DNA from 3 places in the Paenibacillus sp. FSL H8-0317 genome. Region 1 is predicted to be linked to each of the others. Evidence: predicted binding sites of a transcription regulator. Region 1 holds the regulator's gene; each other region holds the start of a gene.
What was found. The regulator NrdR, encoded in region 1, represses ribonucleotide reductase genes. The targets are predictions, from matches to a motif close to AACACNATATATNGTGTT.

Region 1 (7,235 bases):
AATTGGCTCCTTATAATGATGTGGTCAAGCATATTCTGCAATATCGTCAGCTTGCCAAGCTGCAATCCACTTATGTGGAAGGATTGCTCAAAGAGATATCCAATCGTGATGGCAAGGTGCATACGTATTATCGTCAGACCATTGCTGCAACAGGACGACTTAGCAGTCAATTTCCGAACTTGCAGAACATTCCGATTCGGATGGAAGAAGGTCGCAAAATCCGGAAGGTATTTGTTCCTTCCGAGCCTGGATGGTCCATTTTGGCAGCAGACTATTCCCAGATTGAACTGCGTGTACTGGCCCACATTTCGGACGATGAGCGCTTGAAGGAAGCATTTGTCAATGATATGGATATTCATACAAAGACCGCTTCGGATGTATTTGGCGTGAAGCCTGAGGATGTGGATGGGGATATGCGTCGTTCCGCCAAGGCAGTTAACTTTGGTATCGTGTATGGCATAAGTGATTATGGTTTATCACAGAACCTGCATATCACACGTAAAGAGGCCGCGCAGTTTATTGATCAGTATTTTGAAGTCTTCCAGGGTGTACGCCGATATATGGATGACATTGTGAAGGAAGCTCGCCAGGATGGTTACGTCAAAACGTTATTGGAACGACGTCGCTACCTGCCAGAGATTAATGCCAGCAACTTTAATTTGCGTTCCTTCGCAGAGCGCACGGCGATGAATACACCGATTCAGGGAACAGCGGCAGATATCATCAAGCTGGCCATGGTACAGATGGATGAAGCGCTGCGGGAACGCAAGTTGAAGAGCCGTATGTTGCTTCAGGTGCACGATGAACTTGTATTCGAAGTGCCTGCGGATGAATTGGAACTGATGAAAGAGTTAGTCCCTTCTGTTATGGAAAAAGCATTGGAACTGTCGGTTCCGCTGAAAGCAGAAGTCAGCTTTGGTGATAACTGGTACGAAGCGAAATAAATCAAGCACTGCGCGGTTTTTCCGGTATTTTACAATAGACCCTTCCATGTTCGAGATATAAGAAAAGGGTCCCGCTGAGCGCCATCTTCCGTTATAATATAGGGGAGGTGAGAACATCATGCCGGAATTACCGGAAGTCGAAACAGTCAGAAGAACATTGAATCAACTTATTGTGGGCAAAACGATTGATCATGTTACCGTTAGCTTGCCGCGGATTATTCAGCGGCCGGACGACATAGATGCATTTGCAATGGAACTCGCGGGACATACCGTCATTGGGGTGGAGCGCCGCGGCAAGTTTTTGCGTATTTTGCTGGACGGGCTGGTGCTTGTCTCCCATCTGCGGATGGAAGGAAGGTACGGTGTGTATGAGCAGCATGAAGATGTGGAGAAACACACACATGTGATCTTCCATTTTAACGATGGTACGGAATTGCGTTATAAGGACGTGCGTCAGTTTGGTACGATGCATCTGTTTAATGCAGGTGAGGAACTGGTGTCCAAACCTTTGCTGAAGCTGGGACTGGAGCCGCTTGATCCAGCCTTTACGGTAACTGCATTCCGCGAGGCGGTTGGCAAGCGTACAACCAAAATCAAGGCTGTACTTTTAAATCAGGCATATGTGGTCGGTATCGGGAATATTTATGTGGACGAGGCTCTATTTCGCGCAGGTATCCATCCCGAGACCATTGCCAAGACACTGACCGAAGCTCAGTTAACGGTGCTCCATGAAGCGATTGTGGCTACGTTGCAAGATGCAGTGAATGCAGGTGGATCTTCCATCAAGTCCTATGTGAATGGACAGGGTGAGATGGGGATGTTCCAGCATCAACTGAAAATCTATGGACGCAAATCAGAACCTTGTACAACTTGTGGTACGTTAATTGAAAAAACGGTGGTTGGTGGCCGTGGAACGCATTTTTGTCCGAACTGTCAGCTGCTGTAACATGAACTGAATGAACGAAATGATGAAATCATAGCACCCTTGGATTCCTCCCTCCATATACTGATATGGCAGAAATAAGCGGGCGTATACCCATACTGGCATCTTCAGTTGGCACGAGTACCGCACAGAGGAGGAGTCCGGGGTGCTGCATCATTTTATTTCATTGCTGGCGCTTGCTTTGGCGCTTAGTTTAGATGGTTTTGGAGTCGGGATTACATATGGGTTACGGAGGACTAAGATTCCCCTGTTATCTATCGCTGTTATTTCGATCTGTTCGGGATTGGTTATTGCCTTGTCGATGCAAGTAGGTGTGTTGTTGTCCCATGTGGTGTCACCGGATATCGCTTCGATTGTGGGAGCCGTTATATTGATAGGTATTGGTGCATGGTCACTATTGCAACTTATTCGAAAGCAAGGCAAAGAACAGCAGGAAACAGACACTGGAACGAGTGGGGAAACAGAAGCAACGGTAACTGGGGTGGGAGAAGCACAAGAGAGACTGTCGGATTCAAAGGGCAGGAATCAGGTGCTCGCACTGGATCTGGAGCAGTCGGCTTCAAGTGGATCACTGGAACGAATGGTATTTACACTGGAGCTGCGCAAGCTGGGCGTTGTCATTCAGATCCTTCGCAGTCCCTCCAAGGCGGATATGGATAACTCGGGAAGTATATCTGCCCAGGAAGCGATGTGGCTTGGTATTGCCTTGTCTCTGGATGCGTTTGGGGCAGGATTGGGAGCGGCACTTCTAGGATTCCCTACACTGTGGACGGCACTCATTATTGCGCTGTTTAGTGGAGCGTTTCTGTCACTCGGCATGAAGGTTGGCCTACGATTCTCAGCTCTGCGCTGGATGCGAAGACTGTCTGTATTGCCAGCGCTAATGTTAATGATTATGGGAATAATGAAGCTGTTATGAGGTGAAACGATGAATATAGGCTTAACCGGCGGGATCGCGACAGGCAAAAGCAGTGTTTCCGCCTATCTCGCCAGTAAGGGAGCGTTGCTCATCGATGCAGACGTTATTGCCCGGGAAGTTATGATGCCCGGGCATCCCGTGTTGGCCGCCGCTGTTAAGCGGTTTGGACAAGCCATACTGAACGAAGATGGAACACTGGATCGGAAAAAGCTTGGAAGTATTGTTTTTCAACAACCAGAGGAACGAAAGGCATTGGAGGCGATCACACATCCGGCGATCCGAAGAGAGATGCGTGAACGGGCTGCTGCATACGCGTTGCAGTATCCGGATAAACTTGTGGTATCTGATATTCCTTTGCTCTACGAATCAGGTCTGGAGGACGGTTTCGAGGAAGTCATGGTTGTATATGTCCCGAGATCGGTACAACGAGATCGCTTGATGAGTCGGGATGGAATGACTGCAGCACAGGCCGAGGCTCGAATGGATGTACAGATGGATATTGAGCGCAAAAAACAGCTGGCAGACATTGTCATCGATAACAGTGGCTTATGGTCTGCGACGGAGCAGCAAATTGACTCATATCTACGGCCTAAGGGTTTGTTATGAGAATATTGCGTAAGAAACGTGTACTGCTGTTGATGTTTGTGTCCTTTGTACTGGTGTTATTTCTGAATACAAACTGGATGGCATGGTTCTATCCCATACATTATAAGGAAGAGATCCGTGCCCAATCTCAGAGTTATGAGGTTGATCCGTTTCTGATTGCTTCCATTATCAAGGTGGAGACTAATTTTAAGACAAGCAAGGAATCCAAGCGAGGTGCCATTGGGCTCATGCAACTGATGCCGGACACGGCGAATTGGATACTGGAACAAGCCAAAATTCCCGACACTTCGCTGGAGGAATTGAAGCACGAGCCTGAACGAAATATTCAATTAGGCACATGGTATCTGCGGAATCTATCCGATCAATTCGATGGCAATGAAGCGGTCATGATCGCTGCCTATAATGCGGGTCCAGGCAAAGTGAACAGTTGGCTCAGAGATGGTGTGTGGGATGGCTCGTTCGATACGGTGAAAGATATTCCGTTTGGTGAGACGCGTCACTATGTACAAAGAGTCATTTACTATTATAATCAGTATGTAAAGATCTATAATACGTTCTAAGTATATAAGTAGAAGCACAGAGCAGGCCGGTTAATCACCGGCCGCTCCATGCTCCTCTGTGTAGCGTATTACGATGCAGATATTATTGGTATTGACCTGCCAATTGCTGTTCTGCAATTGTTACCAGACGCTTCGTGATGTATCCACCGATCGAACCGTTCTCGTAAGAAGTCATGTTACCTTGGTATCCGTCTTGTGGGATGCTGATTCCGAGTTCTTGAGCAACTTCATATTTCATTTGCTCGAGTGCTGCGGAAGCTTTAGTTACCACCAGGTTGTTGGAGTTACCATTGCTTTGTGCCATTGCTGTTCACCTCCTCGCGGGTTGGTAAAAGTATTATGTGTCGGCAATGCATTTTTCATTACAAAATCAAGACAGGGAATATGTGGTAAAAAGTAAAACGTGGGAAGTGATCTGAGTTGAAGTGTCCTTATTGCGGTTATATGGGTACCAAAGTGCTTGATTCGCGTCCGGCCAACGAGGCAAAATCCATTCGTCGTCGCCGTGAGTGTGAGCAGTGTGCCCGAAGATTTACAACGTTTGAGATGATTGAGGAGACTCCACTGATTGTCATTAAAAAAGATGGTAGCCGGGAAGAGTTCAGCCGGGACAAGATTCTCCGCGGGCTTATTCGTGCCTGTGAGAAACGTCCAGTCTCCGTAGAGACCCTGGAGATGATGGTATCTGAAGTGGAGAAATCGCTGCGTAATACAGCCGATGCTGAAGTGGAGAGTCGCCAGATTGGTGAGCTATTGATGGAACAGTTGTTTCCAGTCGATGAAGTGGCGTATGTCCGTTTTGCGTCGGTTTACCGCCAGTTCAAAGATATCAATATGTTCATGAAAGAACTGAAATCCCTGTTGTCCAAAGACGATCTGGAGGATTAGTGAAGTGGGAAAAGGGAGAAGAGCAGTCTGGAGTTCCAGTCCGTGTGTACCAGAGAAATCGGTTGTTCTTCTCCAAGCACTTTGGATCTTGAAAAAGTGATTGACAGCGAAAGCTGGATTTTATATGATATAGGAGTCGCCTGTGGAACGTAGCAGTGCTGACAAGTTATCTATTTCATATCCTGGGGCCTTAGCTCAGCTGGGAGAGCGCATCGCTGGCAGCGATGAGGTCAGGGGTTCGATCCCCCTAGGCTCCATAATCAAGAACGCCATCACGTCATGTGATGGCGTTTTTTTGATGTGAAAATAGGGACTATCACTTAGTAAAGGTATAAGGATCGGATATTATTCAATAACTCTTATGTTTATTAAAAATAACAGACTATATGTATACCCTTGTTTAATATATAATTGATTAATAACATACACTGAGGAGATGAAAGTTAGTGAAGAACTGGAAGAAGAAGATAGGATTGAGTAGCCTGATTGTAATTATGGCTATAACATTTTTTGGATTTCAAAAAGAAGCTTTGGCCGCTACTGTTGGAAGTAGCCAATTAAAACAGGCCGAAGCTGGGTGGAGTCGAATTGTTGACAGAAATCCCCTAATCACCTACACAGGAACATGGACAAAGTATGATAACACTTTGTATAGTACAGGCTCTGCATCCGCTGCATTGACAAATGAGGCAACGGCTTCTTTTTGGTTTAAGGGAGATAAACTAAGAGTAATTGGATCAAGAAATATGAATAAATCTAAAGTTATGAAAATTCAGATTGATGAAACTACATATTTATTTTCTGCTTATGGAAATGCCCAAACTGATACGCTTTTATTCCAAAAAACTGGATTAGATAATAAAGATCATCAAGTAACGTTGATATATCAAAAAGAAGACTCAACGGATTTTGTTCTGAGCGCAATCGATATTAGTAGTAGTGGAGCGTTAATTCCGGCTCCTACACCAGAACCAACTCCAGAACCAACTCCAGAACCAGAACCAGAACAACCAAACGGTGGTCGTGCTATTTTGGTGGTTACGATGGATACTGGCCTTGAGAAGGAGTTCGATCTGAGTATGGAAGAGGTCAAAAGTTTTATTGCCTGGTATGAGAACAAACAAGCTGGAAGTGGTACAGCTTCCTATGCTATTGATAAACATGATAACAATAAGGGGCCGTTCAAGAGTCGTAAAAATTATGTGATTTTTAATAAGATCTTAAACTTTGAAGTGAGTGAGTATAATACAGCCCAATAAACATCTTTTTTATTATTACTTGAATAACAATCGTGGAGGAGCGCATCGCTCGCAGCGATGAGGTCAGGGGTTCGATCCCCCTAGGCTTCATAGTCAAGAACGCCATCACGTCATGTGATGGCGTTTTTTTGTTGTGTTAACGAACCACGATACTCCGTAAACTCTTGAACTTATTTCAAGAGAAGGAGCGAAGATACTAATATTCTTTTTTAAATTGACGGATTGTAATATGAAGTGCGACACCCTACTGAAATAAAAAAATGGCTCACAGCCTGATTCGTGTAGAATGAAAGTTACCACACCAGCATTCACACAAGGAGAATCAGTCCATGAGTTATTCACATCTTAGCATAATCGAACGCAGCAAGCTAGAAATCCTCCACAGACAAGGCAAAAGCTCAAGAGCTATTGCAAAAGAACTGGGGAGACATTCGTCCACGATTTGCCGCGAACTAGATCGTGCTAATTCATCGTATCCCTATCAGGCAGAACACGCTCAGAACGCTTATGAGAAGCGTCGTCAATCCTCTGTTTCTTCAGGTAAATGGTCAAGCACCTTAGCTGCTTCACTGGAGGAAAAACTGAAGGCAACGTGGTCTCCGGAACAGATCAATCAACGCTTCCGTACCGAAGGCTTGCAAGCAGTATCCTTCAAAACGATCTATCGCTGGATCTACGCAGGTCGACTGGTTCAAGGCACGTTACAGGTTCTTCGGCACAAAGGAAAGCGTCAGAAACCCGCAGAAACTCGCGGTAAATTTGCCATTGGCAGATCCATTTCGGATCGTCCCCAAGAGGTTCGTTCTCGTGAAACGTTTGGGCACTGGGAACTGGATACCGTCGTATCTAGTCGTGGGAAAAGTAAAGGATGCATAGCCACGCTCATTGAACGCAAAACCCGTCTATATACCGCCATTCTCATGCCTGATCGCACTGCTCTGTCTATGGAAATTGCGCTTGGTGTAGCCATCTCACAGTATCCCACAGGCACTTTCCTCACAGCCACGGCTGACCGGGGAAAGGAGTTTGCATGCTATGCCAATCTGGAAACAAGCCATGACCTGCACGTTTATTTTGCTGATCCATATTCGTCTTGGCAACGCGGTTCCAATGAGA
Region 2 (7,235 bases), 2.8 Mb from region 1:
TTCTGGCGCAGAATCCAGGCAAGGGCCAGTTGGCCAACCTTCAGATCCAGCTTGTCCGCCACTTCAATCAGCTGACGAACTTTCCCGATACGATCCGCATTGATCTTTCCTTCGTCCCATCCTAGCTTGGCAGCACGGCTATTCTCTGGGATATCGGAAACGGACGTATATTTCCCGGTCAATAGACCTTGAGCAAGCGGGGAGTATACAACTTGTCCAATGCCTTTGCGCTCGCCGAGCGGAATAATCTCATTTTCGATATAACGGTCAAACATGTTGTACACCGGTTGATTAACCACGATATGATCGAGGAGCAGACGATCTGCTGTACCTAACGCATCTTCCATCTGAGCTGCAGTCCACTGGCTGACGCCTACATATAACACTTTGCCTTGACGTACAAGATCATCAAGCGCGCGGAGTGTTTCTTGGATTGGTGTTTCGGTATGATAACGATGACAGTAATAGATATCCACATATTCAACGCCCAGGCGCTTCAAGCTGGCTTCACATTGCTCCTTGATATGTTTGCGAGACAACCCCTGGTCATTCGGACCATCACCCATTTTGCCAAATACTTTGGTTGCAAGTACATAAGAGTCCCGGGAGTACGCTTTGAGCGTCTGTCCAAGCAGTTCTTCTGCTGCACCCCGTTCATATACATTGGCAGTATCAAAAAAGTTAATGCCTTCATCAAATGCAGTTTCAATTGATTTCACCGCATTTTCACGTTCCACATACCCTCCGTACGTCAACCAGCTTCCCAGGCTGATCTCGCTTACTTTCAGTCCGCTTCCACCTAATCTGCGATAATCCAATGTACATCCTCCTCTGTGGTTATAAAGATGAAGTTCACTTTCTATTGTAACGTAACCAGCTCGGAATAAAAGGGCTTTGCCTCAGAAAATGGAAAATGAAAAGAAACGCACCCATAACAGGTGCGCCGAATAAAGATTTGTCTTCTGATCATGATTTAAGGCAAAGTAATACTCAATGCATTCAACAGATCAGCCTGTCTGACTGGCTTCGTCAGGACAGCATCAAAGGCTTCTGCTTCATGCAATTCAATGTGTATACCATAAGGAACAAGAACAATGACGGGCAGATCCTCCAGTCGCTGTTTCAGTTCTTGTACAAAATCAACCGCGCCGCCTTCCAGTAATCCCATATCCACAACGGCTACATCAGGCATGAATCCTTCGTTGATCCAATCATGCGCTAATGTCAGATTCGAGGTCATGTGTACATCCATCTCCCACCTACGCATCAGGGAAGAGACGCCTTGCAAAATGTCAGGGTCCTTGGCAAGTAACACCTTTTTCCCTTTTAACCGTTGCTGAACACTTGCGAGTTGAGGTAACTCCCAGTATCTGCGTAACGGAAGGGATATGTTGAATTCCGTCTCATTTTCCTTCACACTGCTCACCTGAATACGGCCATGCATGAGAATGGCAAGATTCTGGCTTACAGCCAGACCCAGATTACTTCCAATCAGTTTTTGGATATTCAACTTCTCTTCTTGGCTGTTAAAGGTTTGCATCTTCTTATCCGATAACGTCTGACCTGTGTAATTCACCTTGAGCAGAAGTGTACCCGTCTCTTCGGTGTCTTCTCCGTTCACCACTGCCGTGATCAGGACGGAGCCCTCACGCGTTGAATCGAGAGCGTATTGAATGACATGTGCAAGCAGCTGTCCGATCTTGATCTCATCACCAACGAATACTTGCGACACATTCAGCTCCAGATTCAATCCCAGCTCAATGTTCTTGCCAGCCGCAATTCCCGCATAAAGATAGACCGTATTCTCAATTGTACCTACCAGATCGAAAGGATCATCATGTATAACCGTTTTACCTGCCTCATTGATGTTGAAATTCATCATATTGTTCAACAAAGTAAGCAGAATATTGCCGCTCGTCTCAATCATATTCACATATTCTGACTGCTCCTCAGGCATATCCGGTGTACGCATCAGATCAGTCAGTCCCAAAATGCCGTTCAACGGATTGCGAATCTCATGACTCATCAGCTTGAGCATCTGTGATTTGGTCATGGCCTCCGATTCAGCTCGTTCTTTCTCTGCCTGGAGTTGCTGTTGCATTTGTTCCGAATCACTCAATTTACGCTCCTGAAGATGCAATGTGCTCTCCAGGTCCACAACATAGCCAAGGAATACGGCCATCGCCTTCAGCGTCTTCATGTCGGTTTCACTGATTACATAATCAGGATTATCCATCAGACAGATGGTCCCGAATGTTTCGCCAGATCTTCGCATGATGGGCACGCCCACGAAGAAACGATTGCCGAGCCCACTCGTGACATCCATGAATCTTGTCATCGGATGTTCACATGTATTCTGGATTGTAAGGTTCTCATGTTTATCTTTTAATACCAAGCTGCAGTAAGAATCTTCAAATGGAAGTTCGCTACCTTTTACAATCAATTCTTCCTTGCGATTGAACGCCTCAAGAATGACATTCGTCAAACCGTCATTCGTAGCAACAAAGATGGTATTAACCTTCAATATACCACTTAGTACGTCTACAATATGGGCCGCAGCTTCCTTTATATCTTCATAGAAGCCTCTCGTAATGCCTTCTGCCGTCCCCATGATCCACCCCTTTTATCTTAGCTGCACTATCTAATCTGTAGATCATAATTGTGTAATCACGTACAAGGGTTCATCAAAAAATCCGAATAGCTGTCACAATCTATACTTATATGATTAACACCGTAGCTGTATAAGAGAATCATACTTCCTGTTTATTGCCCATTTGCGGTCAAAACAGTTCTTAAACGGATGGATTAACAAACGAAAAATTATGGCAAAACGCCTTTTCAGATTGATTAAAGTCCATCTTGTCCAACTTCGGATATTATCCTTGCAGGATAACTAGAAATTATACGCTTCTACTCAAACTTTGGGAACCTTTATCCACAGCAATTAAAGGAAAGTCCACTTTGTCCTGTGAACTATGTGACCATTATCACACCCAAAAAACCACATATAGTTTATAAATGGATAAGACGAATCTACATATAGTGTTATACGGAAATTGAATGATATTCAATCATTTTAGGAGGAACCTTACATGAACATGCTTGAGTATGCCACTCCACCGGCATCCGATCTATTATCCGACCTGGGAAGACGAATTATTGGCGCAGAAGACGCCGATACGCTGAGGGAAAATGCCAATCTGAACGGAGACTCCTTCAGCGGCAAGATGAGCAGGCTCGGTTCGGAGACAGCCAAGTGGCATGCTCTGCGTCATGTGTTGCCGGAAGAGCTTGCCCAAGCTGTGGAGAATGGGGATCTGTATGTACACGATCTGGACCAGTATGCACTTGGAACGACCAACTGCATCTTTATCCCGTTTGACCGTCTTCTTGCTGCGGGTTTCAATACAGGCAACGGATCGGTTCGCACACCTCAGACAATCATGTCTGCAATGGCTCTGGTTGCGATCATCTTCCAATCCCAGCAGAACAGTCAATATGGCGGTGTGTCAGCCAATAAAATCGACTGGGATCTGGCTCCCTATGTACAGCGATCGTTCCGCAAACATTACCGCAAAGGACAACGACTCTTTGGTGAGCATGCCCTGCTCGAGGATGAACAGCTTCATCTGGACAGCATCGAAGCGAAGAATCAGTGCCCGCAGGCGTATGCCTTCGCCTATGAAGAGACTGAACTGGAGACAGGACAAGCTGCTGAATCGCTGATTCATAACCTGAATACGATGAGCAGTCGTGCAGGTGGCCAGATTCCATTCACTTCACTGAACTATGGATTATGTACATCAGCAGAAGGTCGGTTGGTATCACGCTCGTTGCTGGAAGCAACCATCCGTGGCCTGGGCAACGGGGAGACTCCCGTGTTCCCTCAACATATTTTCCAGTGCAAACAGGGGATCAATCAGGCTCAAGGAGAGCCGAACTATGATTTGTTCCGCCTCGCAGTCACCTGTTCATCCCGGCGGATGTATCCCAACTTTGTCAATGTGGATGCCTCTTTCAATCTGCCTTTCTATCATCCGGAAGATCCGGATACGATCATCGCCACCATGGGATGCCGCACACGTACACTGGCTGACCGATTTGGTCGCAATCGTCAAAGTGGTAAAGGTAATCTGTCCTTCAACACCATTAACCTCGTGAAACTGGGCATCCGGTTTGGCATCTGCCAAGGTGCCAGAGCTGTCGCTGACCGGGCCGGATTCTATACTGCTTTGGAGTCGGTTATGCATAATGCCGCTTCCGGCCTGCTGCACCGGTACCGGATTCAGACAGCACAGCCTGCCAAGGCATCGGACTTCATGATGCGGGAGGGAGTATGGGAAGGTGGGGAACAGCTTGGCCCGAACGAGCCGGTTGCCGATCTTTTGAAGCATGGAACATTATCTCTTGGTTTTATCGGTCTTGCGGAATGTATGACAGCTCTCTATGGGCGTCATCATGGGCAGGACACTCATGTACATCGTGAAGCATTGAACATTATTCGGACCATGCGAGAATTCTGTGATCGGATGAGCGAGCAGCATAACCTGAACATCACCCTGTTTGCCACGCCTGCTGAAGGGTTGTCCGGCAAATTCACGAAGATCGACAGAGAGCGTTATGGCCTCATTCCTGGAGTTAATGATCGGGAGTATTATACGAACTCATTCCATATCCCGGTATACTATACTCTTCCAGCTTATCGGAAGATTGAACTGGAGGCCCCGTTCCATACGTTATGTAATGCGGGTGCAATCTCCTATGTGGAGCTTGACGGGAACGTTCGAGCCAACACCGCAGCTTTCCTGCGGATCGTGCAATATGCACTGGCACAGGATATCGGGTATTTCTCCATTAATCACCCGATCGATCGCTGCCCTGCATGTGGTTATGAAGGGGTCATTGGAGATGTATGCCCAGGCTGCGAAGCCCACGAGAACCATGTGCATTTCCAGCGTTTACGCCGCGTAACGGGTTATCTGACTGGAGATTACAAAGTACGCTTCAATGCTGCGAAGCAGGCCGAAGTGCGGGATCGGGTGAAGCACCGGTGAATCTGTATGGTTACATCCCGGAATCGGTGAATGAAGGGACAGGCCTGCGCGCCGTGTTGTTCATCAGCGGATGTCGTCACGCCTGTCCGGGCTGCTTCAGTCCGGATTCATGGAGCTTTCGAGCGGGTGAGCCCTTTACAGAGGAGCGGCAGCAGCAGATTCTGCATGAAGTGACGACCCATCCATTGCTGGATGGCGTTACGTTGTGTGGCGGTGATCCCTTTTTCTCGGCAGCAGAATGTACGTCTTGGGTTCAGCAGCTCCGCGCTGCACGTCCTGATCTGACGGTATGGGCTTACACGGGATTCGAATATGAAGAATTGATTACCCACCCTGCGAGAGCGGAGCTTGCCCGGTTGTGCGATGTGATTATTGACGGTCGATATATTGAAGCGGAGCGTGATGTCTCTCTTCCTTTCCGCGGCAGCCGGAACCAGCGTTTGATTGATGTCCGTGCAACACTAGCCACTCGAACCATCGTTACAATGCAGCTCAGTATGCGGTAAACATTGGTTTTATTCCCCTCAACAACTAACAAGGCACGGGTCCCCAGGGGACTGGTGTCTTGTTGGCGTATAACAGTCTGCTTTAAGAAATAGGTTTTATCCATTCTCTCTATTTCCTTCTCTATTGCATGACGATATATTATATAGGTAGTTATTAAGTTAGCATTTAAAATTTAACCGCTTACATAAGGTAACCAGGGAGGAATCATCTTTTATATGGATATTGTTCAAGCATTAATTACATGTATGCCTTTCTTTCGAGATACGATTCGTCAAGATGTAACTCTGTCCGTTATTGATCATGAGAAATTCCTGTATTTCTCAGCAGGCGAATCGTTAAAGCAATTGAATTATCAACCCGGCGACCCTCTATTGGATGGAAATCGAAATTTTGCTAATCTCAACGGCGGTACAGTCAAACGATTCGATCACTACCCTAAAGATTTGTTCGGTGTTCCTTTTGACGTAGCTTTCATTCCCATTAAAAATGAACAAGGTGAAATCATCGCCCTGTTTAACCTGCTCTACAGTATGGATGACCAGGACCAGCTGCAACAACTCATGGATGCTACCGAAAATCTGACCAACCAGTTAATTGACAGTGTACAGCATGTAGCTGCACATTCCGAGGAACTCAGTGCCACAACCGAAGAGATCCGGAATAATTCCAAACAAGCCGTACAGAAATCAGGCAATGTCACTCAGGTCGCCAGTTTCATTCGTGAAATCTCCGAGCAAACCAATCTGCTCGGCTTGAATGCAGCTATTGAAGCTGCTCGTGTAGGTGAAGCAGGTGCAGGTTTTGGCGTTGTTGCCAAAGAAATTCGCAAACTGTCTGTGGATACCAAAGAAGCGACGGCACGTATTGAAGAGTCTCTTCTCTCAGTTCGGCAATCCATTCAAGGCATGGAGAATGAACTTGGGGAGATCACGGCAAGCTCCCAAGAGCAGGCTGAACTCGTAAATAATTTTATGAACACAATTGAGCAACTGAATGAAACCAACAAACAATTGAAGCAATTTGTGCAAAAAATGATTACGTTTGACGGTAAATAAAGATACGTTTAATAGCAAACAACAAACTAAAGCCTCCGAATGTATTCGGAGGCTTTATCATTAGCTATATGACTTAACGAATCTCGAAGTGACTGATGCGTACACCTGCTGACAGCACAATGTATACATCCTGCTTACCTGCTGCACCTGTGAGTTCCGCCTTCACGGTAGACCACTGCTGGGCTTCACCTTGTGCCAGTTCCACACGTCCTGCGAGCGTACCCTCCGGAGAGCCGAGTCGCAATTCCAACACAGCGCCTGCTTGTTCTGCGGATACACGAGCTTCAATTGCTGCTACCCCACTACCCAGATCGGCATCCTTGAAGGCAATCCATCCCTGCTCTCCAACTACATGGACAGCACTTCCGCCCTCTTTACTCTCATCCAGATCAACACCCAGGTAAGCATCATAATTCTCGGCACGAGTCGCCACAGCCAGATTACGAGCAGGGATTGTCTCTCCTTCTACCGTCAAGCCTGCAACCAGCTGAACATCAGAGGATGACTTGGCAACCATAATAGAGTAAGTTCCACTTTCCACGACATACCGATCACGAGTTACATCCCAGATGGCCAGTTCCTGAACAGGCAAGGTGAAGCTGACTTTTGCTGTAGCTCC
Region 3 (7,235 bases), 160 kb from region 1:
AATCTCCGTTCGTAGCATCAATATAAAGTGCAGGATGGTTAGGTTGTTCCACTTTCCAATAAGCCAGCAGGGGAAGAGTATAACCAAGATGAAGCTCTCCTCCGCCAGCAAGTAATGCCTCAAGGTTAACATGTTGCCGATCCAAGGCTTGTCCAAGAAGTTCATTGTTGTATGGTGACTGTTCTCCATGACCATATTCACTAAGCATCATCTGACCCTGCTCTGTGGCTGTAATAATCATATATCCGATCGGTTTGCCTTCAAACTCAGCTTGAACGAGCCAGCTATGTGTACCCGGACCCAGAGGGTAGAAGTCCAGGTCGGCGTTCTTCCAATGCGCTTCGGTATCAACTGAGCCAAGTGCAACAGTTTGTTGCTCTGCAAACCGTCGTACAGCAGCGGGAGCTAATCTGTCATTCTCAACGGCAAGATGTTTGGGACTATACTCTGTTGGTGATGCAGGGGATAGTGAAGACGTTTCTTGTTCCTCTGCATTGGCTATCGACCAAAAAGAGAATAGGGCAAGACAACTGAGCAAGCCCAAGGTTATACAGGTTGTTTTCCGAGCGTTGTTCCAACACGTATGAAAGAATCGTTTCAAATTTACACCTACTTTTCATTTATCCGTTACCTGAGCGGGTCCTAGTTTCATTCTAGGGGACAGGCTATGCAAAGGTTGCCGCAACCTGTCGGGCAGCCGATCATGAATAAACACTACTTTTGCCAGCATTTGCAGGAAAAGTAGTGTCTTCGTCTATCTTAAGTGAAACATGCCGCTGCTAATGGCAGTCACTTTCACTTTGGGTTCATATTGCCAGATCATCTCGGTACGGCGTGTCTCATACTGCAATTTCATAGCTTCACGATCTATTACCGCCTGTTTTGTTTTCTCTTCTTCGGCATCTGCCTCGGAGTCGATCGGTACTGCGACTTCTGCCGCCAGTTCTACATCTGCTTCAATGGGTTTAGCGTTAGTTATATCCAGAACTTTTTTCAGTTTTACAGGTGGCGTGCGGTTAGAATGGACATTCTCCGTGTCTGAGGTTATCTTACCTGATGATTCTACCTCAGGCGTATCTTCTCGGAGTACCGCTTCATAGTAGGTGTCCAACACGTCCAGCTCCAGATCAAGCCGCTCTTGGGCTTTCTCGGCCCAGCTATAATCGAGTTCCAGCAAGCGGTTCGTCAAATGAGATTCCAAAGCAGCTCCGGCATCAAATATCGAAACTTTGGCTGTCTGCACATGCATGTTCTCCGCAAGTCTCGGACTGAGGTCACGTCGGTTTAGCTTGGTGCCGAATTTTTCTATAATTTCACCCGAGCGAAGGGAGATGCCGAGAAAATGCAATTCCTCCCGTTTCAAATCACAGGCGAATTCCACCTTGAAACAAACACCAAGCCAAGGCTCATATACGGCTGGCGCTGTAGCCCGCAATTGCCGTTTGGCAGCCTGTTCGAACAGGTTCACGAAGGCACCGCCTTCACGGGCAGCGCCGAAAATCTGCTGGAGTCTGCGACTGCCGTACACCACTTCTTCACGTAATATTCGTCCTGGCCCCAGCTGTGGCAGTGATGGCGTAATACCGAAGTAACGGCCTAGAATAGTTTCTTTTGGTGGCTCGCCTTGAGGACCACCGTTGGTTATGCCATTCGTTTCAGCAGGGTTAGGCACAACAGGAGGTGATGCTTGCGCAGCTTTGGCTTCTGCTGCTTCAATGGCCTGCTGATAACTGTCAGGATCAAATATAAATGTAAAGGACATCGTCTCAGCGGGTGCTCCGGTTCGTTCCACGAATCCCCAATAATAGGGGCGATTGGTCAACGCTTTGTCCGCCTCAGGCGAGAGTTTGACTGTAACATGTGCAGGGGAACGTTCCATGATCTGACAATCGAGTGCTTCCAGATAGGTGAGAACATATGCCTGCACTTCATGGGGAGACATGGTCATGAGTTAGCTTCCTCCTTTGCGAAGATCTAACAACCCGGATACGGCAGGGCCTTCATCGGCAACCTCACGTTGAATGGAGTTCAGCGATTGTCCAAGTGAGTCCATTTTACTGCGAATATCTTCATCAGTTTGTGATTCCAATATGATTTTGTACAAACTTTTCTCAATAGACTCCTTTTTCTCCAGCCGTTCGAGAATGACATCCAGCCCGCCGATCACCATTTCAAACATATTGATCTTCTCATGCAGCAGACTCAGAATATGTTCCTCAATGGTTCCAGTCGTAGATAAATTGAAGATGTTCACGTCATTTTGCTGCCCAAGCCGGTGTACCCGGCCGATCCGCTGCTCTACCCGCATAGGGTTCCAAGGCAGATCAAAGTTGATCATATGATGGCAAAATTGCAAATTGATGCCTTCACCACCCGCTTCGGTTGCAATCATGGCCTGCACACGCCCGCGGAAGAGATCCATCATCCAGTCTTTTTTGCCACGATTCATGCCACCCCGATAAGGTACAGCCGTAAGCCCGTTGTTGCGGAAATAGTTTAGCAGATACTCCTGCGTGGCCCGGTATTCGGTGAAGATAATTACTTTTTCATTCATGTTCCGAATCAGTTCCATTGTTTTCTCGGCTTTGGTATTTTCCTTGATCGCTTTAATATGGGCAACGAGTTCCCAAATCTTGTCCCGAAGGGGAGAGTCCAGCGGAAGTTTCTTCGACATATTAACGAGCGTCACGAATACAGCATCCCGACTGCTGCACACTTCACGCTGCAATGTAACAAGGGAGAGCATGCTGCTCAGATTGCCGCCAGCTTCCTGGTACTGGTCTTTGACAAAGGAAGTCACACCATCATAAAGCGCTTGTTCTTCGGGCGATAATTGCAGATTCACGTTGGAGACGTTCCGTTTGGTAAATTGAACGGGGCCTTCGCCGCGGCGGTTACGAATCATGACTTTGGATAACTCGTTCTTAAGCTGTTCCTGATTTTTCGGAACCCGTTTGTCTACAACAAAGTTGGCCGCAAAGTCACCCTGACGACCCAGTTGACCGGGCTTCAACAGGTTGATCAGATTGAACAATTCACTCATATCGTTCTGCACAGGTGTAGCTGTGAGCAGAAGGCAATACTTTTTGCGCAATTTCAGCATGAATTGATAGTTGGTTGTTTTTTTGTTTTTGAGCTTATGAGCCTCGTCAATAATAATCATGTCGTAATCGGTATTCAGCAGCATATCTTTATGCGGGTCACGTTTGGCTGTATCCATGGAAGCAACAACTACTTCATTCTGCCAGGAATAGGCCTTTTTCTGGGCAATAGCAGGGATGCCAAATTTCGAATTCAACTCCCGTACCCATTGCAGCACAAGAGACGCTGGCACGAGAATGAGTACCTTGGATACGAGACCTCGAACCATATATTCTTTCAGAATGAGACCGGCTTCAATGGTTTTGCCAAGACCCACCTCATCGGCGAGAATGGCACGGCCTGACATTTCAAATAATACTCTGCGTGCAGTGTCCATCTGATGAGGAAGTGGAGTAAGGCCTTGTAGATGCTTCAAACACTGGATCTCGTCAAAATTGGGAATCAGATTGGTTTCTTCGGCTTGAATGCCCAGTTGGAAGAGTCGATAATCCCCCCAAGGACCTCCTTTATCCAGTCGTGATTCCAACTGACTGATCCAGCTCCGATCAAATTCTAACGGAACGGGCAGTTCGGCTACAGGTTGATTCGTGTGGTGCGGGTTTTTCCGGTTCATGGTGTTTCCTCCCCTGCCATACGTGATGACGTTTTATTCGTAGGTAATAGTATGGACGAATGAGAGTCAGTTCATAACTATATAAGTTGAACTACAGTTTATTTGCACGAACACTACGATGACAGAACAACCTTCCAATCGCTGTTATCCCCAGATTTCTTTGATTCCCTTTTCTGGAGGGGGAAATCCGGGGATAAAGGCGAACGCTTCGCTTTTTCAGGTTTTTTCTGTCCTCTCCGTTGACGTGCAAATGATTAGTTTAACTTATATTGAACCCAGAAATTTAGTAAAGGCACATGTTTTTTCTGTCCCAAAAAAATTCACAGATATCGTATTCATGCGTATGAGGGTGTGTGAAGAAATTTGTCCGAGCAGGGGAGTCTATAAAATAAAGTCTGTGATAAAAGTCTTATGGAAAATCAATATATGGTGTAATATACTGGTTTTATATCACTATATGTGGTGTTTTATCATAATTTACTCTTATAGTGAAAATGGAGATTTATTTCGGGAGGTTGAACGTAGCGATGAAATCGAACCAACGATCGTACCCATTAGAAGGACTCAGCGAAAAAATATTTCTGGACCGATACGCCTGGAAGGACGCCGATTCGAATCATGCCAAGGTCGGAGATGTGGTATTGGTATTAACGAAGGATGATCCAAAGTTCCCAACCAAGGAAGTGGGCGAAATCATAGAACGTCAGGGTCAGCTTGTACAGGTAAGGACTCGAAGTGGAGAGATCATCGAGACGAAAGTGGAGAAATTGACACTCAACATAGAAAAAACACCGGAAGAGATGTGGGACCGTCTTGCCAAAGCGATGGCTTCTGTCGAATCCACAGCCGATCAGCGGGCAACGTGGGAGTCCAAGTTCCGCTCTGTGTTGGAGGATTGGAAGTTAGTACCCGGAGGACGCATTGCTGCGGGCGCGGGGGCAAGCGATGAGCTGACACTCTTCAATTGTTATGTCATTCCGTCTCCGCAAGACAGTCGGGGTGGCATCATGAAGACTTTGACCGAGATGACGGAGATTATGGCACGTGGGGGAGGTGTTGGCATTAATTTGTCCTCTTTGCGTCCTCGCCGAGCGGTGGTGAAAGGTGTCAACGGATCATCCAGCGGTTCCGTATCGTGGGGCGGATTGTTCAGTTATACGACTGGACTGATTGAACAGGGCGGAAGCCGCCGAGGTGCGCTTATGCTCATGATGAATGACTGGCATCCGGATGTGCTTGATTTTATTACCGTGAAACAAACGATGGGGCAGGTGACCAATGCTAATCTGTCTGTATGTGTGAGCAACGCATTTATGGAGGCTGTCAAGCAGGACGGTGATTGGGACTTGGTTTTCCCCGATACAAACGATCCGGACTACGACACCGAGTGGAGCGGGGATATGGAGCAATGGAAAACCGCAGGTCATTCGGTGGTACACTATCGTACACTGAAGGCGCGCGAAATCTGGCATACTATTATTGAATCAGCTTGGAAATCGGCAGAGCCTGGTGTGGTATTCATGGAGTACTATAACCAGATGTCCAACAGCTGGTACTTTAACCCGATCATCTGTACTAATCCATGCGCGGAACAGGGTCTGCCTGCCTGGGGTGTATGTAATCTGTCTGCCATTAATCTGTCCAAATTCTACGATGAAACAAATCATGATGTGGCATGGGATGAACTGGCGGAAACCACTCGCATCTCGGCTAGATTTTTGGACAATGTCATCGATGCAACACCATATCATTTTGAGGAAAATAGACTGAATCAACAACGTGAACGCCGGGTTGGGCTTGGCACGATGGGACTGGCAGAGCTGATGATTAAGCTGCGTATTCGATACGGCAGTCCTGAATCTCTTGTTTTTCTGGATAAACTGTATGGATTCATGGCGAAGGAGGCCTATCTGGCATCGGCAGAGATTGCAGCAGAGAAGGGAGCTTTCCCAGCTTTTGAAGCTGAACCGTATTTAAAGAGTGGATTCATGAAAAATATGGTGGCGACGTACCCTGAAGTGGGAGAGGCCATTCGTAAACAGGGCATTCGAAATGTCACACTGATCACACAAGCGCCAACGGGAAGTACAGGTACGATGGTGGGCACATCAACAGGTATTGAGCCGTATTTCGCCTTCAAGTATTTCCGTCAAAGCCGTCTAGGTTATGATGAACAGTTCGTACCGATTGCACAAGATTGGCTGGATGAACATCCGGGTGAAGCCTTACCAGATTATTATGTAACGGCGATGGATCTGTCGGCTGAAAATCACATCCGGGTGCAGGCTGCCATTCAGCAATGGGTGGATAGTTCGATCTCGAAAACGGCAAACTGTCCGGCTGATTTTACAGTGGAGGACACGGCTGAGCTGTACGAACTGGCCTTCGACCTAGGCTGCAAGGGAGTAACGATATATCGCGACGGCAGCAGGGATGTGCAGGTGTTGTCCACGTCGAAGAAGGAAGCGACCCAGGCTGAAGATCAGAACACGGCGGAAGCTGAAGAGAAGACAGTCGTATCTGTAATAGAAAACCCGAATAATGCTGAAGTACAGGCAAGTGATAGAACTTCCAATAGCCAGGATGGTGTTAGCACGCATTCTTCCGAGCAACCCCCTTCCTCTTCTACAGTGCTGGATAAACAATACAGAAACCGTCCTCAAGTACTGCGCGGTGCGACATACAAAATCAATACGCCATTTGGGATGGCTTACATTACGATCAATGATCTGGAGGGAACGCCGGGTGAGATCTTCCTGAACGTGGGCAAAGCGGGCTCGGACGTGTTTGCGATGGCTGAAGCACTCGGTCGAGTATGCTCTCTGTTCCTTCGATACGGAGATCATGGGCACAAGGTTGAACTGTTGATCAAACATCTCAAGGGAATCGGTGGTTCGGGCGCGATTGGCTTCGGAGCCAACCGGGTTGAATCGATTGCTGATGCAGTCGCCAAAGCATTGGAAAGTCATGTACAGAGCAATGTGCAGGAGAACGAAACTGGAGCAGTACAAGAACAGAACAAAGTGGAGAGCACGTATCCCAAAGTGGAGGATCAGAAAAGCTTTATCGAATCGAGAGATTTATGCCCTTCATGCGGCTCGGCATCCCTGATGAATGTGGAAGGATGCAAAACATGCAGCAACTGTGGGTACAGTAAGTGCAATTAAATAGCATTTGGAAAAAGTAAAAAAGAAAAGGCATTCCTGACTCCATTACGAAGTCAGGAATGCCTTTTTGTCATTTAGCTAACTAACACCAATCCTGGCATCGATCTGCAAGTGATTGCAATTCATTAAATAAAACGCCAGCATGGTAGCCGTCACACACGGCGTGGTGTAACTGAACAGATAAGGGAAGATAGACGTTATCGTTTTGTTGAAGATATTTTCCCATCGTGAAAATAGGCAACAAGTAGGTTCCCTCATTGTAAATATTCAGATTAAATCCCGTAAAGTTCACCCAGGGAATGCTGGAAACGGGAAATGTATTTGGCGGTTCATTGGGTTTGGCAACAAATTGT

Region 2: a site for NrdR is predicted at 3,030-3,047, ahead of MHB43_RS30150 (anaerobic ribonucleoside triphosphate reductase). Genes of this name have one in related genera too.
Region 3: a site for NrdR is predicted at 4,165-4,182, ahead of MHB43_RS11315 (adenosylcobalamin-dependent ribonucleoside-diphosphate reductase). Genes of this name have one in related genera too.

Annotation. Positions count from the first base shown of each region.
Region 1 is NZ_CP150294.1:2,222,838-2,230,072, forward strand. It holds gene polA (DNA polymerase I) at 1-944, shown strand, start outside; gene mutM (DNA-formamidopyrimidine glycosylase) at 1,063-1,890, shown strand; gene MHB43_RS10570 (manganese efflux pump) at 2,033-2,806, shown strand; gene coaE (dephospho-CoA kinase) at 2,816-3,412, shown strand; gene MHB43_RS10580 (lytic transglycosylase domain-containing protein) at 3,409-3,972, shown strand; gene MHB43_RS10585 (alpha/beta-type small acid-soluble spore protein) at 4,055-4,276, opposite strand; gene nrdR (transcriptional regulator NrdR) at 4,393-4,860, shown strand; tRNA gene MHB43_RS10595 (tRNA-Ala) at 5,045-5,117, shown strand; gene MHB43_RS10600 (bacterial surface protein) at 5,307-6,119, shown strand; gene MHB43_RS10605 (IS30 family transposase) at 6,449-7,235, shown strand, end outside.
Region 2 is NZ_CP150294.1:6,770,255-6,777,489, forward strand. It holds gene MHB43_RS30140 (aldo/keto reductase family protein) at 1-818, opposite strand, end outside; gene MHB43_RS30145 (histidine kinase dimerization/phospho-acceptor domain-containing protein) at 974-2,611, opposite strand; gene MHB43_RS30150 (anaerobic ribonucleoside triphosphate reductase) at 3,093-5,054, shown strand; gene nrdG (anaerobic ribonucleoside-triphosphate reductase activating protein) at 5,051-5,560, shown strand; gene MHB43_RS30160 (methyl-accepting chemotaxis protein) at 5,777-6,616, shown strand; gene MHB43_RS30165 (glycoside hydrolase family 3 C-terminal domain-containing protein) at 6,690-7,235, opposite strand, start outside.
Region 3 is NZ_CP150294.1:2,383,803-2,391,037, forward strand. It holds gene MHB43_RS11300 (hypothetical protein) at 1-601, opposite strand, end outside; gene MHB43_RS11305 (YqhG family protein) at 755-1,948, opposite strand; gene MHB43_RS11310 (DEAD/DEAH box helicase) at 1,952-3,715, opposite strand; gene MHB43_RS11315 (adenosylcobalamin-dependent ribonucleoside-diphosphate reductase) at 4,243-6,882, shown strand; gene catA (type A chloramphenicol O-acetyltransferase) at 6,965-7,235, opposite strand, start outside.